DNA from 3 places in the Pseudalkalibacillus sp. Hm43 genome. Region 2 is predicted to be linked to each of the others. Evidence: predicted binding sites of a transcription regulator. Region 2 holds the regulator's gene; each other region holds the start of a gene.

Region 1 (8,214 bases), 480 kb from region 2:
CGATTACGTCAACTGGCCGGATCTGACCATTTCTGACTGGCCGACCTCTTATTACGGGGAAAACTACGATCGGTTGCGAAAAGTGAAAACGCGGGTCGACCCGATGAACGTGTTCAACTTCAAGCAGAGTATTCCACCATTCACACGCTAGAAAGCGGTCGCGTTTCGAATAATTCAATGGTGATTTTCGCAATCTAATCCCATGAAAGGAGGTTCTTTCATGGGAAGAATGGACCACGGTCGAAAAGCGAACAACAGCAAGAAAAAGATCTCGCAAGATCCAAATCAAGTCGGCGGATTGACGCAGGAAGAAGTTGAGCTTTCGGAAGAACTTGACGCTTCATATGAAATGGAAGAGAAGCCAGGCTTCAGACCAACTGCGGCGAGAAAGAAAGAAGATTAAGTCTAGCAAGAAAATACTAGAAAAAATTGGCGTACTCCTAAGAGAAGTAGGATACGTCAATTTTTTTATGTGCAGAAATCTAAACTTTGATATGTTTTTCTCAGTACAGATGGTACCCTTATAAACAGAGAAGATAATCCGAGGAGGATCACAAGTTTTGATACAAAGAGCAAAAGAGATGCTGGAGCAATACTATGGTTATTCGTCATTCCGATTGGGCCAAGAAAGAGCGATACAATCGGTTTTGAACGGGGAAGATACCCTTTGTGTGATGCCGACTGGTGGAGGGAAATCGATTTGTTATCAGATTCCAGCGGTCGTATTTGAGGGAACGACGATCGTCATTTCTCCATTAATTTCTTTAATGAAAGATCAAGTAGATTCATTGCTACAATTAGGTATCCCTGCTGCTTTCATCAACAGTTCACTCACTGGATCGGAAACGAGAGAACGAATTGAAAAAGCGAAAAGCGGAGAATACAAATTATTATATATCGCACCTGAAAGACTGGAATCGTATGACTTTATGACGCTTTTAAAAGAGTTGGACATTCCCTTGATTGCAGTGGATGAAGCCCATTGTATTTCGCAGTGGGGACATGATTTCCGACCAAGTTACCAGCGCATTCAGAGAATGATCGGAAGCCTGCCGAAACGACCGACTGTATTGGCGTTAACGGCAACGGCTACACCGAAAGTTCGTCAGGATATTTGTAGGTCACTTGATATTGATGAGAACAATTCGGTTCTGACAGGTTTTGAGCGGGAAAATCTATCATTTTCTGTAATCAAAGGACAAGACAGGGTCAAATTTTTAAAAGACTTTATTAAAAAGAATGGAAATGAAGCAGGCATCATTTATGCAGCCACCCGAAAAACAGTGGATAAGCTGTATGAACAATTGAAAAAAAGTGGTGTCAACGTCTCACGCTATCATGCTGGCTATGATGAAGCGGAGCGAATGGAACAGCAAGAGCAGTTTTTACAAGATCAATCAACAGTGATGGTAGCCACCAACGCGTTTGGTATGGGAATCGATAAATCCAATATCCGATATGTGATCCATTTCCAGCTACCGAAGAACATGGAAAGTTATTACCAGGAGGCAGGACGTGCCGGACGTGATGGACTTCCGAGTGAATGTATCCTTCTGTATTCTCCTCAAGATGTTCAAGTACAGCGCTTTTTAATTGATCAATCGAGTGAAGCTGATCGCATGTCGCAAGAATTGCAGAAGCTGCAACTCATGGTGGATTATTGTCATACAGAAAGCTGTTTGCAAAGATCGATTGTCAGGTATTTCAGTAACGAGGATACACCGCCATGTGGTCGCTGCGGCAATTGTACTGATTCGCGTGAAAGTATCGATGTGACACGAGAAGCTCAAATCGTCCTGTCTTGTATCGTGAGAATGGGGCAAAAGAGATTCGGAAAGACGATCATCGCTCAAGTACTGACAGGCTCCAAAAGTAAAAAAGTACTGGAATTGCGTCTCAATAAACTTCCGACTTATGGTCTGATGAAAGAAAAAAGTACAAAAGAAGTGACGGACTTTATCGAATTTTTCATCTCGCAAGAACTAATAGCTGTTGAACACGGTACATTTCCTACCCTTTACATCAATGAAAAAGGGAAGGACGTTCTACTCGGAAAAGAAACTGTGAAGCGGAAAGAAGCTGTTCAGACGAAACAAGTTGCCGTCAATGATCCATTGTTCGAGGAACTTCGAATGGTTCGTAAAGAGATTGCTGAAAGAGAAAACGTTCCACCTTTCGTCATATTTGCAGATACGGCCTTGAAAGACATGTGTGTGAAGCAGCCACAGTCTAGAGAGGAATTCTTAACGATAACGGGTGTAGGGCAAAATAAACTCGAAAAGTACGGAGAACGGTTCATTGAAGCCATTACGGATTATCTAGTCCAGAACCCTGAGCAGAAAGACGAAGCAATAAAGGGATCTGACAGTATTGAAAAGCCGAAGAAAGCTACACCGAACTCACATCTTGAGACGTACACGTTTTTTAAAGAAGAGATGAGTGTGGAAGAAATTGCAGAGCATCGCGATCTCGCGGTGAGCACGGTGGAGAGTCATCTCATTCAATGCATGCAAGAAGGAATGGACGTTCAGATGGAAGATATTATTCCGGATGAATATGTTTCAGAAATAGAACACGCCATTCAGCAAGCAAACGGCGAGAAGTTGAAGCCGATCAAAGAACTGCTGCCTGATGAAGTGAGTTATTTTATGATTAAAGTGTATTTACTTCAAAATGAGAGACAAGTAACTTAATAAACAATTTGACATATTGGTATGCAAAAAAGGAACTTCGTAATTACGAAGTTCCTTTCATTTTTACAGATGTTTAATTAAGGGTGCAAAAAGAATTTCCAGTACGCCAAACTGATAAAAGCACAAATCCAAGAAATAAATCCAAAAACCGTGACAATTTTATTTTCAGACCACCCATATTTTAAGCTGAAGTGGTAGTGAATTGGTGTAAATCTGAAGATTCGTCGACTTGTAAGTTTAAAGGAAGCAACTTGTAAGATAACCGAAAGTTTTTCTGCGAAATAGATAAAGAACAATACGGGAATTACAATCTCAACTTTCTCAATCACAGCAAGAAATGAAAGGGATCCACCTATTGCTAGAGATCCTGTATCTCCCATAAAAGCTTTGGCTGGATAAATATTATAAATGAGAAAACCGAGTAAGCATCCAATCATAATCAAACAAAACAGTTGTACCTCTGTACGATCTGAAATCACAAAAAAGAAAAAATAGGTTGGAATTGCAACGACTCCTAAAAGGCCGTCCATCCCATCTGTAAAATTGATGGCATTTGCAGAACCAACGACAAACAAGGTGATGATTATGATATAAAATACCATGGGAAGATCGAAGGAAAGATTTTTATGAATACGAATGATTGGGTCTACACCTAGTTCGTCAATCGTGTAGTAAAGTAATGCACCAGTAAAAAGAAACTGTAAGATGAGCTTGGTCTTACCTGATACCCCTAACGGATCTTGGCGAGAAGCTTTCCAAAAATCATCCAAAAAACCAATAAAGCCAAACAGAATGTAGGTAGCAGATAGGAAATACATGAATGGAGTAGGTGAAAATAGAAGGGAAACGATAATCCCTACTAATAGAATCAATCCAAACATCAACGGTGTTCCTTTTTTCAACTGATGATCCGGAGGGAGTTCTTTTCTAATCGGTTGAAGAAGCTTTCGTTTTCTCAAGATAGAAATGAATAGTGGGGATAATACGGATACGAATACAAAAGCAATGATTGCAGGAATGATTTGATTACTCAATTTTTTTCTCCTTTTCTCATTAATATCTATAATAAGTTCTAAGATGACTATTCATTTCCTCTAATTCATACAATAAATAAAAATTAAGATACCAAGAGGTGCACTTATTCATTGTACTTTTTTTTGTTTAGGTCCGTAGTACGTAATTTAATCCCGTTGAAGTAAAAGAGTCTTTAACCTGACCATAAAGCAGTTCTATGGATGGAATATAATCAGGCACTTTGGACGAAGTACACGAACTGAAAATGCATTAAACTCAATCTATTACTATTAAAGGTTGGAGGGTTCTATGACTTTATTTAAACGAGTCTTGGGAGCAGGAGTTTTTGCCTTGGGTGTTATGTTTGTCGTGGGCTGTTCAATTTACGAGAGTGAATCAGCGTCAAAAACGGAGCATGAAACAAAAGTCAGTTTCGAGGATCTAGAGAAGGAATATAATGCCAGGCTTGGTGTTTATGCACTTGATACGGGGAGCAATCAAACGGTTTCCTATCGAGCTGATGAACGCTTCACCTATGCATCTACTCACAAGGCACTAGCTGTAGGAGTACTTCTAATGAACAAATCTATTGATGATCTTGACGAAAAAATTAATTATACGGAGGCGGATTTGGTCAATTATAATCCAGTAACGGAAAAGCATGTTGATACAGGTATGACCTTACGGGAGTTAAGTGATGCCTCTATCCGTTACAGTGATAATACGGCAGGGAATCTAATCCTAGAAGCCATCGGAGGTCCTAAAGGATTCAAGGAAGCTCTCCACAAAATCGGTGATGATGTTACAAAACCTGAAAGAATGGAACCGGACCTGAATAATGTCGGACCCGGGGAAACGAGAGATACCAGCACGCCTAAAGCACTTGCTACAAGCTTAGAAGCATTTTCACTGGGCAGTGTTCTTCCCAGTGAAAAGAAGAATCTACTGAATGACTGGTTGAAACGAAACACGACAGGCGATGCTTTGATCCGTGCGGGTGTTCCTGAAGGCTGGATAGTAGGAGACAAAACCGGCGGCGCAAACGGAACTCGTAATGATATCGCTGTCATTTGGCCGACAGATGGAGACCCCATCGTTCTCGCTGTACTCTCCAGTCGTGAAAACGCAAACAATGCAGATGAACTCATTGCCAAAGCTACAGAAGAAGCGATTAGACAGCTTCAAGATAAGTGACAACAGTTAATTCTAAAATTAATATCAAGATTGATAAAAATCCTGGACTTTAAGTTCGGGATTTTTTTAAAAAAGAGAAAGAAGCGTGGAATGAAGTTTAATCGTATATTACATATTTTCCTTGTTCACGTAACTTTTTTAGAGATGTAAGCATATGATTGATTTCTTCATCGGTATGTCTTTCCCATGAACCCAATTCAGCTATTATTTTCAAAGGTGATTTAGATCTATATGAACGGGTTGGGTTTCCGGGAAATTTTTTATCAGTTAAGTTCGGGTCATTTTCAAAATCACCTAATGGCTCTACAATATAAATTCTTTCTTTCGATTTAGATCTTGCTAATTCAGCACCCCATTTAGCAGCATCTAATGTTGCTGTGAAATATATGTAGTTCGATTTTTTGTCCTGATAATTTGATAAGTGTTGCGGTTCTAATAGATCTCCGAGTTTTAGTTCAGCTTTAGTACCATGAAAGAAAGGACCATGATCTAAGACATCTTTTTGGTCATCCATACGGGTACACCTCTTTTTTTTAGATTTGATAACAAAAGTATATGACAGGAATTTTAGAAAGAGTAGTCTACAAATTATTGGGAATCAGGAGTATAATGTAAGTAGAGAGTATGATATTGAAGTACGATTAAACAATTATGCGCGAAAAGCCGCATGCCTGGATGCATGCGGCTTTTGCTTTATTCTTCTTCTCTTTTCGATGCCCAGAATATTATAAGAATGAAAATCGAAAAAATCACCAAAAGAAATAGGGTGGATAGACCATGATTATAGTGGAAAAACGCCTGAACAAGCGGAAATTGATAAGCAATCAATCCTAAGATGATAATGAATAGAGCAAACATGAAAACATTCCTTATTTAATCGACGAAGCAACCTGGATCAATTCGTCTTTGCTTAAAGGTTCTTTCCCCACATAGTCGATGGCGTACTCGACTTCTTTTCCGTTTCGCCAGCTAAGCATTTGAGTCCCGTCACTTTCAGTATAATAGGCTTTCCGACCATCCTCGAAGGTCAGTTCTTCGTCCCAATCGGTTACGTTGTTCCAGCCGATTTCAGATGTTACCCAAATACCCAAGGAATCTTCCGCATTCTCGAACACGAGCCGTACTCGATCGAAACCAGTGAATTCTGCGTATTCCTCTTCTGCTTCAAAAGGCAAATAAGCTGGTGTTACCACTTCAAAAGGTACAATCCAATTGATCATCTTGGTCGGGAATTTCACCCAATTTAATATTAGAAAAAATGAGATGCAAAAGACCAGTACCCATACGAATGTCTTTTTCACTCTGATGCTTTCCCTGAAATATCTCTCCATATGTTCGAGCAATTTGATCCCCACCCTGTCACCTAATTGATTGGAAAATTATGATAATTTCAGTTTATCATACGTTCAAATCCTTGAGAACAACGGAATCAGGTTTAAAAAATCAGACCTAGGTGAAAATTACCAGTGGAAAGCGAACGTATATTCGCTTACAATAAGACATAAGATATAGAACAAACGTTCTTATTGGGAGTGACTGAGGATGGAGATTGATTATTCGACCTTTGAAAAACGAACGATCCTTTGTATTGACATGAAAAGTTTCTTTGCAAGCTGTAGTGCGGTGGAGAGAGGCTTGGACCCGCTTACGTGCTACCTTGTCGTTGTAGGAGATACCGAACGGCAGGGCAGTGTCGTATTGGCTGCTTCACCGATGATGAAAAAAGAATTCGGGATCCGAACAGGAAGCCGGTTGTTCGAGGTGCCGGACGACCCGCGCATCCATGTCGTGAATGCGCAAATGCGCTTGTACCTGCGGCGTTCGACGGACCTGACCCGCTTGTTCAACCGTTATGTGCCGAAAGATTCAATCCATACGTACAGTGTGGACGAAAGCTTTTTACAAGTGGATGGGACGGAACGGTTGTGGGGAGACGGCTGGGAAGTCGCCCGCCGCATCCGGGAGGAAATATGGGAGAAGTATGGTCTGCCGTGTGCCATCGGGATCGGTCCGAACATGTTGCTTTCGAAAATTTGCCTTGACCTTGAAGCGAAGAAGGAAGGGATTGCGGAGTGGACGTTTGAGGATGTGCAGGAAAAGCTGTGGAAAGTTTCGCCGCTCAGTAACATGTGGGGCATCGGTCCTCGGCTAGAGAAGACGCTGAACCGGATGGGCATCATGTCGGTCGGTCAGCTTGCGAACTATCCGCTGAAAATGCTTGAGAAAAAGTTCGGCGTGATGGGGAATCAGCTATACTATCATGCCTGGGGAGTCGACCTTTCTGAAATCGGCGCGCCGATCATGCAGGGACAGATCAGCTACGGGAAAGGCCAAATTTTACTCAGGGATTATAAAGACCGCAAAGAGATCCAGCACGTGATTCTCGAAATGTGTGAGGAAGTCGGCCGACGTGCGCGGACGGCGCGGAAAGCCGGTCGTACGATCAGCCTCGGTGTCGGTTACAGTAAGGATGAAGGCGGGGGAGGATTCCATCGCTCCAGAACCATCACGGACCCGACGAACATCACGATGGATTTGTACCGTGTCTGCCTAGAGCTGTTTGACGAATTTTACGGAGGTCAGACGGTACGGAAGCTTAACATCACTTTATCGAATGTGTGTCCAGACGATGAAATGCAGCTGTCTCTATTTGAACTTGATCGCCCGAAAAAGCGGGTGCTCGGCTATACGATGGACCAAATCCGTGAGAAATACGGAGGAGACGCCCTCCTGCGCGCAGTATCCTACACACCTGCTGGGACTGCAAGGCATCGCAGCCGTCTTGTCGGTGGACATAAAGCGTAGAAAGGAGCGTGGGTCGATTGAGTATTCGTGATCGCGGCAACATCAAATGGACGTCCATGATGCTTCCGGAGCACGTGAAGCTGCTCCGAGACTGGAAGGAGGAAGAACGCCTCCGGAAAAAGCCGGAGCTCGATGAACAGAAGCTTGAGGAGATGAACGAGACGATTAATGAGGCGATGGCCTACAACGAAACCCTTTCGTTCGTCTACTTTTCGGCATATGAGTATAAGCTCCTTGTCGGCAACATCCATTATGCGGATCCGGTTAAGAAGGAGCTGCGCATCGTCGATGAGTTCGGCGACCGTTATGATTTGAAGCTGCAAGACATCGTAGATATTCGCCATTTATAAAAGGGAAACCGCTCATTTTTTGAGCGGTTTTTTCTTTAATTAGGTCCATGTGACTAAAATTTAATTTTAGAAATATTAAGATAATTTTGAAAGGAAATTTCAACCAAACGTCGAAAAGTACAGATAGAAGACTAAAAATGAGGAGGAAATGTGTTGAA
Region 2 (8,214 bases):
GCAGATGCTGTCACGACGTGTGATAACATCCAAACATTCAAATTAGTCGTCAAAACAATCGCACGAAAGCATGGTCTTCATGCGACGTTCATGCCGAAACCACTTTTCGGAGTGAATGGTTCTGGAATGCATGCGAACATGTCCTTATTCAAAGGGAAAGACAATGCTTTCTTTGATGAAAATACAGAAACGCAATTGAGTGAAACGGCCATGCAATTCTTGTCTGGAATTGCGAAACATGCTGAAGCATTTACAGCGATCACCAACCCGACAGTGAACTCTTATAAGAGACTCGTTCCGGGCTATGAAGCACCTTGTTATGTAGCTTGGTCTATGCGTAACCGTAGTCCACTCATCCGTATCCCGGCTTCAAGAGGGATCAGTACTCGTATCGAGGTACGTAGTGTCGATCCTGCTGCAAATCCATACTTGGCGATGGCAGCGATGTTGGCAGCAGGCCTGGACGGCATCAAGAACAAAATGGAAGCACCGAAACCAATCGACCGCAACATCTATGCAATGGATAAAGCGGAACGTGAGGAAGCAGGAATCCGTGACCTTCCAGCAACATTGAAGGACGCACTAGAACTCTTCAAACGAGACGAAGTCATCACTTCTGCTCTAGGTGCACACGCTACAGAACACTTCATCGAGTTGAAAGAGATCGAATGGGATATGTTCCGTACGCAAGTCCACCCTTGGGAACGTGAACAGTATATCCAACTATATTAATCAACTAGTACCCTGGACCTATTTTTGGTCCAGGGTTTTTCTGTTTTCCCCTTATTTAACAATGGTTCATGGCCTGCAATGGATAAGCTAACCAATTCTTTGTACTATTTGACTATATTTTTATGTGGGATTTTTTAGTATTGTATAGAGGGACAAAAAAGTTCAAAATCTGACATGATTTCTATGATCATTTAAATAAATGGGGGAGAAAGATTGAAAGGAAAAGCAACCATTGCGGTATTGACCTCAGCGAGCTTGGTATTAGGTGGATTCGGCTTTATAGGCGACGATGTTGTACGAGCCGAGTCGTTGAAGGATAAGATTCATGATGTAAAAGAAAAGCGTGAAGAGAATAAATCAGAACAAGATCAAACCAAAAAAGAGATTGAAAAGATCAAACACAATCAAGACCTTCTTGATGCAGAAATCAAAAAGCTTGATCAACAAATGGGCGAGACGGAAACCAAAATTGATCAAAAAGAGAAAGACATAGCAAAAACGAGAGAAGAAATCGAAAAACTGAAAGCTGAAATTGCCGTTCTGAAAAAACGGATTGAAGAACGGGATAAAATGCTCAAGGAACGAGTAACAGCGATGTATGAAAATGGAGGTACTGTCCAGTACATAGAGGTTATACTTGGGTCCAAAAGTTTTGGAGACTTCCTTGATCGTATATTCGCATTGAATGAAATTGCGGAGCAAGATAAAGAGATTTTAGAGGCACATAAGAATGATAAACAGAAACTAGAAGAAACGAAGCAGAAAGTAGAAAAAGAACTTGCGCAGTTGAATCAACAAATGAAAGAATTAGAAAGTTTAAAGGCAAGCTTGAAGCAAAAAGTCGATCGTAAGAATGCACTCTTGAGCGACTTGAAAGAAGAAGAAAAGCACATGCATGAAGAGCTTGGTAAGTTGGAAGATGAACAGGATCTTCTAAGGAAGCAGCAAGCTGCGTTCGAAGCTGAAAAACGCCGACAGGAAGAAGAGGCGCGACGGGCTGCAGCAGCTCGGGCAGCTGCAGAAGCTGCGGCAAGAAAAGCAGCAGCTGAAAGAGCGGCAAAAGAGAAAGCGGCTGCAAAGAAATCGTCTTCAAGCCAATCGAGCAGTAATTCTTCTTCAAACAGCAATTCAACCAGCAGCAAACCGGCTGTTAAGAAACCATCTGTTTCAAGCAGCTTGTTCATGAAACCATCGGCTGGATATTTCACATCCGGTTACGGTCCTCGTTGGGGAAGCATGCATCCTGGAGTCGATATTGCGCGTGGTGGGACAGTTCCAGTTGTCGCATCTGCGTCAGGGACAGTCATCAAATCCTACTACTCTAGCAGTTACGGAAATGTCATCTTTATTGCCCACTATCTCAATGGACAAACATACACAACCGTTTACGCTCATTTAAGAAGTCGTAATGTTGGAAACGGTGCATCTGTCCAAAAAGGACAGCAAATTGGAATTATGGGGAATACAGGAAGATCGACTGGACAGCACTTACACTTTGAAATTCATAAAGGTCAATGGAATATGAGCAAATCCAATGCTATCAATCCACGACAATTTTTCTAAGTCTGATAAGAGAGAAGGGATCACCATTTCAGGTGATCCCTTTTATTATTCCATCATTTCGGTATCCAATTTGAAGTGTTTTTTTGATAACTCTTGGAATTGATTGGGTTTGACTTCAACCTTTTCGTGCTGACCATGATCCCATCGGGTCAGGGTGGTATCGGTTAATGTAATTCTCCCATTCTCAGTCAATCGGGTTAACAGAGGGTTTTTGTTGAATGGCGATTTTTCATGTTCAATGATTGTTTTTTGTATATCGTTGAACGCTGTGACATCTTCGATCTGTTCCGTCGAATCAAAAGTGTAACCTGCTCTCCAGTCTTTATCTTTATGCTTCAATTTTAGTTCGAGCGTATAATCTCCCAGATCGTTTTCTGATTTTTTCACAAAGAATTCCCCGTTGGAAGACGTCACTTTCTCACCACTCAAAGGGACCGGCTTCAATGGCAGATTACCACCAAAACCAGTGTCGACAAGATATTTTTTGCTGTTATGAATCAGTAGAATGGCGACATGGGTTCTTCCGAGCGGTTCACCGTTCAGAACGACTCCACGCACCATATACGCCTCAAAACCATTTTCAATCAAGAATAGATAAAGTAAAGGATTCAGTTCATAACAAAGTCCACCTTCTTCATTTATTAGAAGCTTGTCAATCAGGTAATCTTCTGTCAGAGGTTGCGTCTTATTTTGCATGATGCGTATGTTTTCAAAAGGAATGGTCCTTGATAAGTTTTGGAGTACCTGCTCCAGGTTATGGAAATCAACCGTTTCCTGGCTCGAAATTCCAATCCTCTTCCGGAACAATTCATTCATGTACAACACCTCCATTGAAATAACATTGAATAGGCTGCTTTTCATATCTTTATTTTCACACATTTGTAAATGAAGTGGAACGGTCATAGGAATGAAAAGTTTTAGAGCTTAAGTTGTAGAGTGTATACGCACAACATATGCAATAAAAAAAGGAGTGCGGATCATCCGCACTCCTCCTTACCACGGAATCTAGTGTATGGTTCGATAGACTCCAATGACTTTTCCTAGTATAGATACATTTTTTAGAATAATCGGTTCCAGAGAAGCGTTTTCCGGTTGAAGTCGGACATAATCTCTTTCCTTGAAGAATCGTTTGACTGTCGCTTCATCTTCCTCTGTCATAGCTACGACGATATCCCCATTGATGGCAGTGGACTGTTGTTTCACGATGACCATGTCTCCATCATAGATTCCAGCTTCTATCATACTATCACCTTGGACAACTAATGCGAATACATTGTCATCTCCTACCATATGATCTGGTAGAGGGAAATACTCTTCTATGTTTTCGATAGCCGTGATAGGTTGACCAGCAGTTACCTTACCAATGACAGGAACATTGATCGATTCGCTCTTCGGTATGGTCGTATCCATATCCTCTGTAATGACTTCGATCGCTCTAGGTTTGGTAGGGTCTCTACGAATCAACCCTTTTTTCTCAAGACGTGATAGATGTCCATGAACGGTCGAACTGGATGCGAGTCCAACTGCCTCCCCGATCTCACGGACAGAAGGAGGATATCCTTTATGTTTCACTTCAAACTTTATGTAATTCAATATGTCTTGTTGCCGGCGTGATAGTTTCATTCTGTCCACCTCAATTCTCCTCGTTTGTTGCATTAAGTATATCATGTGTTCGGCGAACATACAAACATAAGTTCGAGAAAAACGGTTGACAAGAACAGGCGTTCTTATTACAATGAATTTATCAAATGAGAACAGATATTCGTATCGGAGGGATTTGTAATGAAAAGACAGAACGGTTGGTCTTTCGTAATTGTATTGATTGTGATTGTCTCAATAATGGGAAGTTATTCACTCGTAAAAGCGAACTCTGAAGCGGAAGCAGAATACGTGAAGATCAAGATTGAACAAGGGGATACGCTTTGGGGTTTATCCTCCAAATATAAAAAAGATCATACTTTTACAGCTGAAGCATTCGTGAATTGGGTAGAGAAAAATAATGGTGTACAAGCAGAAAGCCTCCAACCGGGACAAACGGTCACGATCCCTGTTAAATTGGATATGAACCAGATTGCATCCAAATAACCGAACAGAAGTGAAGGGAATTACATGAAAGCAGTCATATACTGTAGAGTCAGCACAGAAAAAGAAACACAAGCATCTTCTCTCGAGCGTCAAGAAATGGAGCTTAGACAACTCGCAGCCGAGTTTCATTTTGAAATTATAGAGGTCATCCAAGAAATGAAAAGCGGTTTTGAGATTGAAAGAGACGGCATGCTTCAAGTAATGGATCTAGCAAAAGAAGGCTATGCGGATGTTTTACTAGTACAAGACGAAACGAGGATCGGCAGGGGAAGTGCCAAAATCGCCATTCTTCACACACTGGGAAAATATGGTGTAAAATGCTATACGATCAGTGAGCAAGGGGAAATCCAACTTACAGAAGCGGATTCAATGGTGCTTGAAATCGTGAGCCTAGTAGAAGACTATCAACGGAAGTTACATAATGCAAAGATCAAACGAGGAATGAGAAGAGCAGTCAACAAAGGCTATCGACCTGAACGGAACCTGTCCAATTTGACAAAAGGTGGACGAGAACGCAAGGAAGTCCCCATCGAAGAAATTGTAAGGCTTAGGCAGCTTGAGTTGACATTTAAGGAAATCGCGACGACTCTTAACGGATTAGGGTTTGATATTTCTAAAGCAACAGTCCACCGGCGGTATCAAGAATATGTGGATGCACAAAATTAGAAATATGAATCGAAATACGTTACACTTATAAAATGAATCTGGTTAAAGGAGTTTAGCGATATGCTTTCACAACAAAAAATAGATCGGATCAATGAACTTGCAAGAAAATCGAAAGCTGAAGGACTTAGTCCAAAAGAGAAGGACGAACAACAAAAACTGAGAGCAGAATATCTCAAGGCTTTCCGCGGAGGTTTCAAAAACCAACTGAAGTCGATTAAAGTCGTCGACCCGGAAGGAAATGATGTAACTCCCGATAAATTGAAAAACGAAAAAAAGCGTAAACATTGATAACAAGCCTGATTTGAATATTTTTTCAAATCAGGCTTGTCTTTGTATTGCATCAGAATGAAACTCTGGTATACTGTTGTATAACAACGGGTGAGGGGTGGATAATCTGATGTTCTCTATAACAAGTCCGGCTGTAAAGTTATATAAGGAAGAACTAGGCTTGAAGAATGGGGATGGCATACAATTGTTTTGCCGATATGCTGGGAGTGAAGCAGGTCTATGCATTGGAGTAGAACGAGGTTTGCCTGGGGAAGACGACTATGTTCAAGAAATTGACGGTATCCAATTTTTTGTCCGGCCACATGAAGTCTGGTTCGTTGAAAAAATGACAATGGATTACGATGATTATGACGATCGATTTACGATTGAACTTCCAAGTATCGCTTAAAGGTTGAATGCCTGTACCACAACAGATGGTGCAGGCATTTTTGTGTACCTTCAATTCCTCTTGAATGATAAAGAGGGAGATGTGCAAAACAACACTGGAATCCCTTTATTAAAAGCCAAGAAAACATGCACGAATTACAATTTTTCGACTATTATAGATCTGCCTTGTGAATTTTAACAAGAGGGTATATCATGAGAAAGGAATGATAGAATAAGGGTGTAACAAGAAAGGATGAATCGTCGTGTCAACATCTATTGAGCAATTATCAATAAACACAATCCGTACATTATCAATTGATAGTGTCGAAAAAGCGAACTCTGGACATCCGGGAATGCCGATGGGTGCGGCTCCAATGGCTTATCAATTATGGAGTAAGCATATGAATCATAACCCATCCAATCCAGATTGGTTCAACCGTGATCGTTTCGTATTATCGGCTGGCCACGGTTCTATGCTTTTATATAGCCTGCTACATCTTTTCGGGTACGATGTATCTATGGAAGATCTGAAGAACTTCCGTCAATGGGAAAGTAAAACACCAGGTCATCCAGAGTATGGAGATACGCCCGGTGTTGAAGCAACGACTGGTCCATTAGGACAAGGTGTTGCAATGTCTGTAGGTATGGCGATGGCTGAAAGACACCTTGCTGCTACATACAATCGTGAAAACTACAATGTTGTCGATCATTACACATACAGCATTTGTGGTGATGGAGATTTGATGGAAGGTGTTTCTTCTGAAGCTGCTTCACTTGCAGGTCATCTACGGCTCGGTCGTCTGATTGTCATGTATGATTCCAACGATATCTCTTTGGATGGGGACCTTCACATGTCCTTCTCTGAAGACGTTCAAAAACGTTTCGAAGCATATGGTTGGCAAGTACTGTTTGTGGAAGATGGAACAGACTTGGATACGTTGGACAAAGCGATTGCTGAAGCGAAAGCAAACACTGATCAACCGACATTGATCGAAGTGAAGACCGTCATCGGTCACGGTTCACCTAACAAGTCTGGAAAATCAGCCTCACACGGTGCTCCACTTGGTACAGATGAAGTGAAGATGACAAAAGAATCCTACAAGTGGACATTTGAAGAAGACTTCCATGTTCCAGCAGAAGTCCAAGAGCACTTCCGACAATTGAAAGAAGATGGTGCTAAAAAGGAACAAGAATGGAATGACCTATACAAGTCCTATGAAGAAGCGTATCCAGAACTTGCAAGCCAATTGACGGATGCGATCAATGGTAAACTTCCTGAAGGCTGGGAAAATGAGCTTCCTCAATACAAAGCAGGTGAGGATAAGCTTGCAACACGTGCATCTTCTGGAGAAACATTGAATGCAATCGCAAACAGTGTACCTCATTTCTTTGGAGGTTCTGCTGATTTAGCTGGTTCGAACAAAACGATGATGAAAGATAAAGGAACGTTTTCTCGTAATGACTACAGCGGACGCAATATCTGGTTCGGTGTACGTGAATTCGCTATGGCTGCAGCGTTGAATGGAATGCAGTTACATGGCGGTTTGAAAGTTTACGGAGGAACATTCTTCGTCTTCTCAGATTACCTTCGTCCTGCAATGCGTCTTTCTGCACTAATGGGTCTACCAGTCACATATGTACTGACACATGACTCCATCGCAGTTGGTGAAGATGGACCGACACACGAACCGGTCGAACAACTTTCTTCACTTCGGGCCATGCCGAATCTCGGTATCATCCGTCCAGCTGATGGAAATGAAACGGTTGCAGCTTGGAAACTTGCTCTAGAAAGTGAGTCGAAGCCGACTGCACTTGTTCTTACTCGTCAAGGTCTTCCAACATTGGAAGGCACGAACGAAGAAGGTGTCCGTAAAGGTGCTTATGTCGTATCTCCAGCACACGAGGGACCTGCAGATGTGATGCTCCTTGCATCCGGTTCCGAAGTTTCCCTTGCAGTGGGAGCGAAAGAGGAGCTCGAAAAAGAAGGGATCAAGGCTTCGGTTGTCAGCATGCCTTCTTGGGACCGTTTTGAAGAACAACCACAGGATTACAAAGAGAGTGTCATCCCTAAAGCTGTGAAGAAACGTCTTGCAATTGAAATGGGTGCAACGCATGGTTGGCATAAATATACTGGAGATGAAGGACAAGTCCTCGGTATTGATCGTTTCGGAGCATCAGCTCCTGGTGATCGAGTCATGAAGGAATACGGATTCACAGTAGAAAATGTCGTAGCGAAAGTAAAAGCGATGTTAAATAATTAATGATTTTTGGATTGACCCGGTAAGGGTCAATCCTTTTTACTTCAAAAAGTTCAGATCGAAAATTCTTTCGACAAAAGACGCCATTTAATTCTACATATAATGACAGCGCTTACAGGATATTTTTGGTATACTGACTGGATAAGTATGGTATGCCGAGGTGATGGATTGTGCGGAAATATGAGATCTTTTTACTCGAAGATGAAGTAGCGTACTATTATTTTGGGCGGGAACAGGTTTTGTATCAATTTTTCGT
Region 3 (8,214 bases), 450 kb from region 2:
GTATCTTGATATTCATCTACGAGAACTTCAATGAACTTATGACGATATTCTTTGGCAGCTTGTGATGGCAAAAGGACCTCTTCCGAACTGTCACTACCGGACAAGACTTCCAAGCAATAATGCTCAAGATCTGAAAAGTCGACGAGTCCCTTCTCTTTCTTAGCAGCCTGGAAACGATCAGAGAAGCGTTTGACAAGGCTTACCAACGTATTCATGACTGGGGCCAATTCACGGATATGATGGATATAGGATTCTGGACTTCTGCTGAAAAGATCTTCCTTAAGACCATCTACCTGTTTCTTCACACGATCACGTAAAGACTTGACCTGTTCTTTCAGCACTTCATCATAATCGTCCCCTTTACAAGCCTTAAGTCTAGTAAAGGAGCCTTCTTGAAATGCATCGTAAAGCTCTGACCAAGAACGCATTCCAGCCGACAAAAGATTCCGTATAAATTGTTCATCACTTTGAAGTGTTTCATAATACGGCCCTGGTCCCCCTGGAGAGAGTGCCCACTCCTTAGCCTGTTCAACCAATTCCAACATTCCTCTGAGTTGGAGCTGGACATCCTGAATCAATTCATTCGTCCAACTGAGATCTTCAAGAGTATCGACCTTTTCGCTCATCTCATATTTTTCTACCATACGATCGAGCCACACTTTAGGCCAAGGATAACTACGCGCGAAATCATAAAGACGGATGATCATTTTCTGGATTTCATCATCTGCCCGGTCATTACTGAATCGGTCGACCAGATCGAAGAAGGTTTCATTGTCTTCCTTTCCGTATTCTTCTTCCAACAACTCTTCCAAGACTTCTTGGCGGATCAATTCACCTTCCGTTTCATCAGCGATTCTGAAGTTTGGATCCAGGTCTAACTGGTAGTAATACTTTCTTAAAACTTCTATACAGAATGAATGCAGAGTCGATATCGAAGCTCGGTTCAATAGAGTGAGTTGCCTTCTCAAGTGAAGGGAACCGGGTCTCTCCTTCAGTGCTTTCTCCAATGCGACGCCAATTCTCTTACGCATTTCGGCTGCAGCTGCATTCGTGAACGTTACAATCAACAGGCGGTCAACATCGACTCCTTCTTGATCCGTCAACCGACGGATGATTCGTTCAACAAGTACCGCCGTCTTACCGGATCCTGCGGCTGCCGCAACAAGAATGTCTTCCCCTCTTGCCGTAATTGCATGCCATTGTTCATCTGTCCATTGTGCATGTTCAGGTTTAGGTATCACTTCACGCATCGAGGTCGTTCCCTCCTTTCTCTCGCATTCTCTCGAATAATTCTTCATCTTTCATGTTCTTCAATGAACGATAATTGTTTTCTTCCAATGATTGATCAAACTGACATACTGAGCGGAAAGAACAGTATGTGCAAGGTGTACGTTTTTGCATTTCATATGGAGCAATATCGATGTTTCCTTCCATGATGTCTGACCCGATGTTTCCAATCATTGATTTTACATAGGATCGGACTTCGTCAAATTGATCTTTATTCAATAAGGAAGAACCTTTTCTGAAGTTGCCATCCTTTTTCATAGCAACTGGAATGATTTCAGAATGTCCCTCAATCGTTTTATCCATAAGCTGGACAACGTCTTCATCCTCCAGTACATATCCTTTCATCTTGAACTTTTTGAACAGTTCTTTCTCGATTTCGTCGAGGGTCAACAGTTTTTTAGATGAATGAACAGGATCGTGTACATGGAAGTACAATACACCGGCTGGATCAGCATTCTTACCAAGCCAATCTTTGGAGTAGGTCAATACGACATCGAGATAGGTTAACATCTGCAAGGCAATTCCGTAGTAGACCTCTGATAGATTCAATCCTTTCTGGCTGGACTTATAATCGATGACCCTCAACAGAAGCCCGTCATCATTCATAGCGGTATCCACCCGATCGATACGACCAATGACTTCCATTGTCGTCCCGTCCTGCAATTGATATTTCAGGGGTGGTATCTTTTCATTACCTCCGAATCCGACCTCAAGTCCTACAGGTGAAAACCCACTCGCTTTTGCCTGCTCGCTCAACGCAAAGGAAGCGCGTCCTACAACATTTTTCAACTTACGCTTGATGTATTGATAACGGTTGGAGCTTAATAGGATCTGACTTTGCAGACGAGGTGCCAGCTTTTCGACCACTTCACTAGCCAATCGATCACAATCTTTAGCAGATAATTCCCTCCAGTCGATTTTTCTCTGGTGGAGGATATCTGCCACCTCTTTCAACGCAGCATGGAATAGTTGTCCGATGTCCGGTGCTTCCAACCGGTACATCTGCCTTTCCTCGAGGTTCAGACCATAACTTGCAAAATGGGAGAATGGACAAGATTGATGCTTTTCCATCCTTGATACACTTGCTTTCAAACTTTCACCATATAAATCCTTACTCGTTTCCTTTTTCAAGCGATCGGTTCTGTTTTCATAGAAGAGACTGTGAATGGTCCTTCTGGCAGGGGATGACCAATTTCCGTCGATTACGAACCAGTTATACACATTCCACCATTCATTTGCTAGCGGATAGCCCCTTTGCCATTGGCGCAGCTGAGCAGTCAAAAAGGACAAAGTTCTTCCTGGTCTTCCGATAAACCGGACCGTTTCTTCTTCACTTTCATTCGGTTCCTGCATGATGAACCGTTCCTGTTGTTCAGGATACATCTCTTTAATCTGATTGATCAGAATGGAAGGGACAAGCGACTTCCCTTCTTCATCTGCTAATGGATAAGAAACGAATAGATGATCGGATGCACTCGATAATGCCATGTATATCAAAAAGTTTTCATCCAATAGATTTTCACGTGCAGTCGGTGCCATCTCGATTCCAAGAGATTGCAAGGCTTCTCGATCATCCTCTGATAGAATGCCATCTTCACTTGGCTTCGCAGGCAAAACCCCATCATTCACGCCCAGTATGAAACTGCATTTCACTTGATAAAATCTGGATCGATCCAAGCTACCGATCAACACTTGATCAATAGATGGAGGCACGAGTGCAAACCTCATCGACTCAAGACCGGTATCAAGCATTTTATTGAATAGTTCCAGACTTAACGGCTCGTCGCCGACGATTTCTACCATCTGTTCCATCAAGTCGATGACTGCCTGCCAGACTTGATCATGTTCACGTGCAAGGCTTAATTCGCCTGCCTCTTCAGCTTTATAACGCCAGTTTTCTAGCTTTGCTGGAACCTGTAAATGTTCTAAATATAGATAGAGCGCCTCACATAACTCACGCCCATTTCGAGCTGCTTTCAGATCTCGCTGCAATCTTGCTAATGGTCCTGATATCATGTGTCTGGCAGCATTGATCTTTGTCTGCTTTTCTCTTTCTTCATCCGTCTGGTTGCCGAAGCTAGCATCCAATGATCTGAATTTCCGATAAGTCCAATCTTCCTGACTGCACCATCTCTTTTTCCCATGGACTCCATGGGCAAGCACATAGTTTTCCAGTAAATCAACTTGTTCTCTCAGCTGTTGGGTTGTCCACAGATCATGATCGAACAGCAAATCCGTCTTCACACACCTGAATACTGCGTCATATCGCCAGTTTTGTAGTATGACGTCAAGGCTCGAGCGTATACATTCGATGACAGGATGATGGAGCATGGATCGCTTTTGATCCAAGAAATAAGGAATCTCGTAATCTTCCAATAACGTGTTCAATAAATCGGAGTATGTAGATGGATCTCTTACAAGTATTGCAATATCCCTGTATCGATAGCCTTGATTGAAAACAAGGTCCTGGATGTCCCGCGCAATGCCTTCCACTTCTGCCCTTCGGTTCACTGCACCACTGATCTGAATGTTGCTCTCCCCATAGTAAGGAACAACAGGTCTTTCATGAAAATAATTCTCCAGGTGGCGAATGGATGGAGAAGACTCGAAGCGTGGACTCTGCCCCAGATAATGAATGGGTTCCATCTCAATACCTTCTTCTTGAGCAATGGCACTCACCTTTTGGTAGGTCGTACTGGTCATTCTAAATAAGTCCAAATCAGACGCTACATGATCACTCGGTTCATCCATCGTCAATGTTACCGTCGTTCTACTTGCCTTTTTCATCAAAGCACGTAAAGCGCCCAACTCTTGGGGTGTATAACTATGGAATCCATCAATCCAGACTTCACAGTCATCAAAAAATGATGAGTCTGGCATTCTTTCTTCTAGCAAACGCAGATAATCTTCCGAGTCTACGTATTTGTCTGCCAACATTTCTTCCAGTTCGTGATAGATGATATGTAAGTCGTGAAGTTTATCCTTCAGCAGGTTGCGATCTTCTGTTTCTTCGAGAAGCTTTTCTTCCAACTTTTCCAGATCATCTGAACCAAGACAATATCTTTTGAACTCCTTCACCATCTCTTCCAGCAGTTCATAGAATCCACTTTGCTCAGATGATTTCTGGAATAGGATCAAATCATTTCTATGTTTTTCAACCACTTTCCTGAGGAGCATGTTCATTCCTGTCGAGGTGAGATGGTATCGTGTCAATCCACCTGCCTCTTGGAGGACTTTAAGGGCTAAGCGTGAAAAACTAAACACCTGTGCTCGTATCATTCCGCCTAATCCAGGTGTTTTCACTAATTCATATTCCATTTGAAATGTCATTTGATCTGGTACAAGCATGACAATCGGTTTTCCGCTCGGTACATTATGTAATTCGTCTCTTATTTCATTCAAACAGTTGGTCGTCTTTCCACTACCCGACCTGCCTAACATGAATCGGAGCGTCATGAATATTCCCCTTTCCGTATCAACGAGAATCGTATCATTTATTATCTCATTTTTTCAGGTGAATTTGTAGGAAATACCTTCTGGCAAGTATTGAAAAAAACTATAAAGCGTTCGATGGACGCCTTCTCCATGGAAGTCCCAGAAATAAACGTTGGAGAGTTAACTCAGCTTGGTTTCGAAGGTGGAAGTTGGAGTACTTGATGACTTCGTCGTATCCTCTTACGATGACATGGTATTCAGAGGTATCTTCATAAACACGGTGAAAGGATACTTTAATATTCTTTGCACGCATCTCTTTCCTGATTTGATGGAGCTCTTGAGTGATTTCCCTCATTTTTTCCTCAATCCAAAGAATGTACGGTTGGGTGAATTTGAAAGGAGCCCGCTGGAAGATTTGTAAATCGCGATTGAGGATCGTCAACAACATGGGGTACAGGATGAACCGATCGATGAGGAGACTCTCTTCTTTCGTTGCGTACATGGTTCGCTCACTCCTTAACCGGCATGATTATTCGATTGATTACGTCGATATGGAAGGATTCTACATGAAAGTACACGATCGATTTGAAAAGTTCGTGTTTGTTTCCGTAACGAACAGAATGCGGTCATCGTCGTATCAGTCATGGATGAAATCCAGATGACACGTTGAGTAATTGATTCATCGTTTGCCAGATACACGATTTCGATCGGCTTGTTCTGCTCGTAAGCACGGACCAACATACGTTTCATGTGAGCACTCCTCCTTTTTTATCATTATATACGAACAAACGTTCTATATGCAACGGAATTTGATTGGTAAATTTTACATTTCTATTGATTTCATCGAAATCACTCCCTTTCCGCACTTGCACAGGAGGTGCTGGCTTCGATGTTCACCACAGGACGTGGTGGTTTTTAGTCGAAGATCCTTATTGAAGGCCTGGCTCGCTGTTCCCGCAGGAGTGTCGTGAATTTCGTTAGAAATCAATTTGAAAGCATAAAGAAAAAGCTGACGTTCATCCGCCAGCTTTTCCAATCGTCTAGTTCTGTAGTTGTTCTCTTTTCGTCTTTGCATCACTGTAGTTCCCGATATAGCTCCTGATGTTCCCATCCTCGATCCAAAACGTCCGTTCAATCAATTTATTCAAGAAGTAACGGTCGTGGGAAACAACGAGTAAAGTTCCTTTAAAACCTTCCAGCGCTTCTTCCAATGCTTCTCTTGAATCAATATCCAAATGGTTCGTCGGCTCATCGAGCAAGAGCAAGTTGTAGTTCTCCGTCATCATCTGGGCTAGACGTAACCGCGTCCGTTCCCCTCCACTTAAGCTCTCAACCTTTTGGAAGACTTCCTTCCCGAAGAATAGAAAGCGACTCAGTTGATAACGCGCTTCCCCTTCGTCTACTCGTGCGACATCACGATATGCATCGAGCACTGTCCAGCCCTCGTATCCAATCAATCCTTTTTGTGATAGATAGCCTATTTTCACAGATGCACCGATTTTCACTTCGCCTTCTTCGGGGGTTATTTCACCAAGAATCAATCTCATTATGGTCGATTTCCCGACTCCGTTTTTTCCGATGATGGCGGCACGTTCTTGATACTGAAGCAAGAGGTCGATGTTTGAAAACAATATCCGTTCGCCCATCTTCTTTTCAACCTGAAGGAATTGGACGACATCTTTCCCACTCCTTTTGGCAGATGTAAAGCCAAGATCTGCTGTGCGCCTTTCAAGCTTGGGACGATCGATCTTATTCATCCTTTCCAAGGCGCGTTCCATATTTCGGGCACGTTTATGCATTTTAGGGTTATCGGCACGAGTCGCCCAGTCTCGCATCCGCTTGATCGCTTCCTTCATTTTCTTGATTTTCTTTTGCTGATCTTGATAGGCTTGGAATTCTAGCATCAAACGCTTTTCTTTTTCTTTTACGAACGCAGAATAATTCCCTTTGTATTCTTCGAGTACCCCAGAATCGATTTCCACCGTTTTAGTTGCGACGGCATCAAGGAAATAACGATCATGGGAGATGATGACGACAGCCCCCTGATAATTCCGGATATACTCTTCCAACCAGTCCAAAGCTTCCATGTCCAGATGGTTGGTCGGTTCATCCAATAACAGCAAGTCCGGCTCCTCAAGCAGTATCGCAGCAAGACCGACTTTCGTCTGCTCTCCTCCACTGAGCGAGGAGAATTCATGGTCACTCAAGTGCTCGAGACCAAGACCTTGCATGACGCCTTTGATCTTGGAGTCGATCGCGTATCCATTTAGTTCCTCCAACTTGTCTTGAAGTTTTCCGAATTGCTTGAAGTGCTTCTCCAGCTTATGTTGTTCATCTGGGTCAGCCATCTTTTCGGTCACTTGCTTCAATTGTTTTTCGATTTCATAGACTTCTTCAAAAGATTGTTTCAACATTCCTTCAACGGTGATGCCGGGCTCCGCAATCGGAATCTGATCCAACATTCCAGTCGTTATGTCCTTTTTATAAGAAAGATTACCAGCTTCAATCGTTTCCAACCCTGCAATGCATTTCAGGAAAGTCGATTTTCCCGCTCCATTCGGACCGATTAGTGCAAGGCGGTCTTTATCATGAATTTGAAGTGAAAGGTCCTGGAAAATCCAAGTACCTGCATACATTTTGCTGATTTCGTTGATAGATGCTACGATCATGAGATTAATCTCCTTTGTTTAGTAAAGTGGATGTACTTCTGAAAAAAACACAAAAAAACCATGAGCAAGCTATACCTGCCCATGGTTTCCGTTCTACATATATAAGGAATCCGGATAAGGTTATGCTTACGTCTTATTACGTTTCTCATATGAAAAATTGGACAGACTTCTCCCGTCGAACGCAAATTCATGCGTTTGAGAGCGTACTTCGACTGTCAGCCAATCCATCACTGGAAACGTAACTGTAAGCATTACCTTACACCTCCTAATTTCAAATCGTCTCTACTTGAATATTACCTGAAAAATCCAACAACTTCAAGAGCGTTATACCGCTTTATGCCACATCGTCCATTTGCCGATATCCATGAAGCCTATTCTTTTGTAGATAGAACCCGCTGCCGGGTTATCATAGAATAAGCAAAGCGTTTTGCCTTCCTTTAACACATCTTCGCATAAAGCACTCAGGCATTTGGATGCGAGACCTTGCTTACGATATTCAGTATCTGTACAAACCCCGACGATCATCGCAGATACAGAATTTTCTGCTGTCGTGGAAACACTTGCAATTGCCTTGTCTTTTTCTTTCATGAAATACGTGCGTCCACTTTTCGTTTCAATGGTATGAACCATGCTTTCCCTTGTAGCGCTGGATTCCCTGAATTCTTCTATACTCCCTCTTAAGGTGAAGACTGCATCCACGTCCTCTACAGTTGCCACACGAATGTCGAGTCGCTCTTTCGTTTCCTCCAATAAATTTGAATCGAGCAGTTCGGCAAAATGCATGCTCCGCTTCTTACCCGCCGGGATGTACGCATCAAACTGT

What was found. The regulator LexA, encoded in region 2, represses DNA repair genes until DNA is damaged. The targets are predictions, from matches to a motif close to CGAACATATGTTCG.
Region 1: ACXQIQ_RS01360 (Y-family DNA polymerase) is a predicted target of LexA. The motif match lies at 6,376-6,389, and genes of this name have one in related genera.
Region 3: ACXQIQ_RS06220 (WYL domain-containing protein) is a predicted target of LexA. The motif match lies at 5,504-5,517, and genes of this name have one in related genera.

Annotation. Positions count from the first base shown of each region.
Region 1 is NZ_CM135129.1:249,634-257,847, forward strand. Features, by position in the region: gene ACXQIQ_RS01325 (FAD-binding oxidoreductase) at 1-151, shown strand, start outside; gene ACXQIQ_RS01330 (YfhD family protein) at 221-403, shown strand; gene recQ (DNA helicase RecQ) at 561-2,693, shown strand; gene mraY (phospho-N-acetylmuramoyl-pentapeptide-transferase) at 2,771-3,727, opposite strand; gene bla (class A beta-lactamase) at 4,068-4,901, shown strand; gene arr (NAD(+)--rifampin ADP-ribosyltransferase) at 4,999-5,415, opposite strand; gene ACXQIQ_RS01355 (DUF4367 domain-containing protein) at 5,771-6,121, opposite strand; gene ACXQIQ_RS01360 (Y-family DNA polymerase) at 6,444-7,706, shown strand; gene ACXQIQ_RS01365 (YolD-like family protein) at 7,724-8,056, shown strand; gene ACXQIQ_RS01370 (SpoIID/LytB domain-containing protein) at 8,210-8,214, shown strand, end outside.
Region 2 is NZ_CM135129.1:725,912-734,125, reverse strand. Features, by position in the region: gene glnA (type I glutamate--ammonia ligase) at 1-732, shown strand, start outside; gene ACXQIQ_RS03975 (murein hydrolase activator EnvC family protein) at 946-2,295, shown strand; gene ACXQIQ_RS03970 (arylamine N-acetyltransferase family protein) at 2,341-3,111, opposite strand; gene lexA (transcriptional repressor LexA) at 3,301-3,918, opposite strand; gene yneA (cell division suppressor protein YneA) at 4,078-4,380, shown strand; gene ACXQIQ_RS03955 (YneB family resolvase-like protein) at 4,405-5,046, shown strand; gene ACXQIQ_RS03950 (DUF896 domain-containing protein) at 5,107-5,334, shown strand; gene ACXQIQ_RS03945 (hypothetical protein) at 5,444-5,722, shown strand; gene tkt (transketolase) at 5,964-7,961, shown strand; gene sirA (sporulation inhibitor of replication protein SirA) at 8,129-8,214, shown strand, end outside.
Region 3 is NZ_CM135129.1:1,179,052-1,187,265, forward strand. Features, by position in the region: gene addA (helicase-exonuclease AddAB subunit AddA) at 1-1,250, opposite strand, end outside; gene addB (helicase-exonuclease AddAB subunit AddB) at 1,243-4,743, opposite strand; gene ACXQIQ_RS06215 (hypothetical protein) at 4,844-5,224, opposite strand; gene ACXQIQ_RS06220 (WYL domain-containing protein) at 5,239-5,472, opposite strand; gene abc-f (ribosomal protection-like ABC-F family protein) at 5,763-7,391, opposite strand; gene ACXQIQ_RS06230 (hypothetical protein) at 7,518-7,643, opposite strand; gene ACXQIQ_RS06235 (GNAT family N-acetyltransferase) at 7,716-8,214, opposite strand, start outside.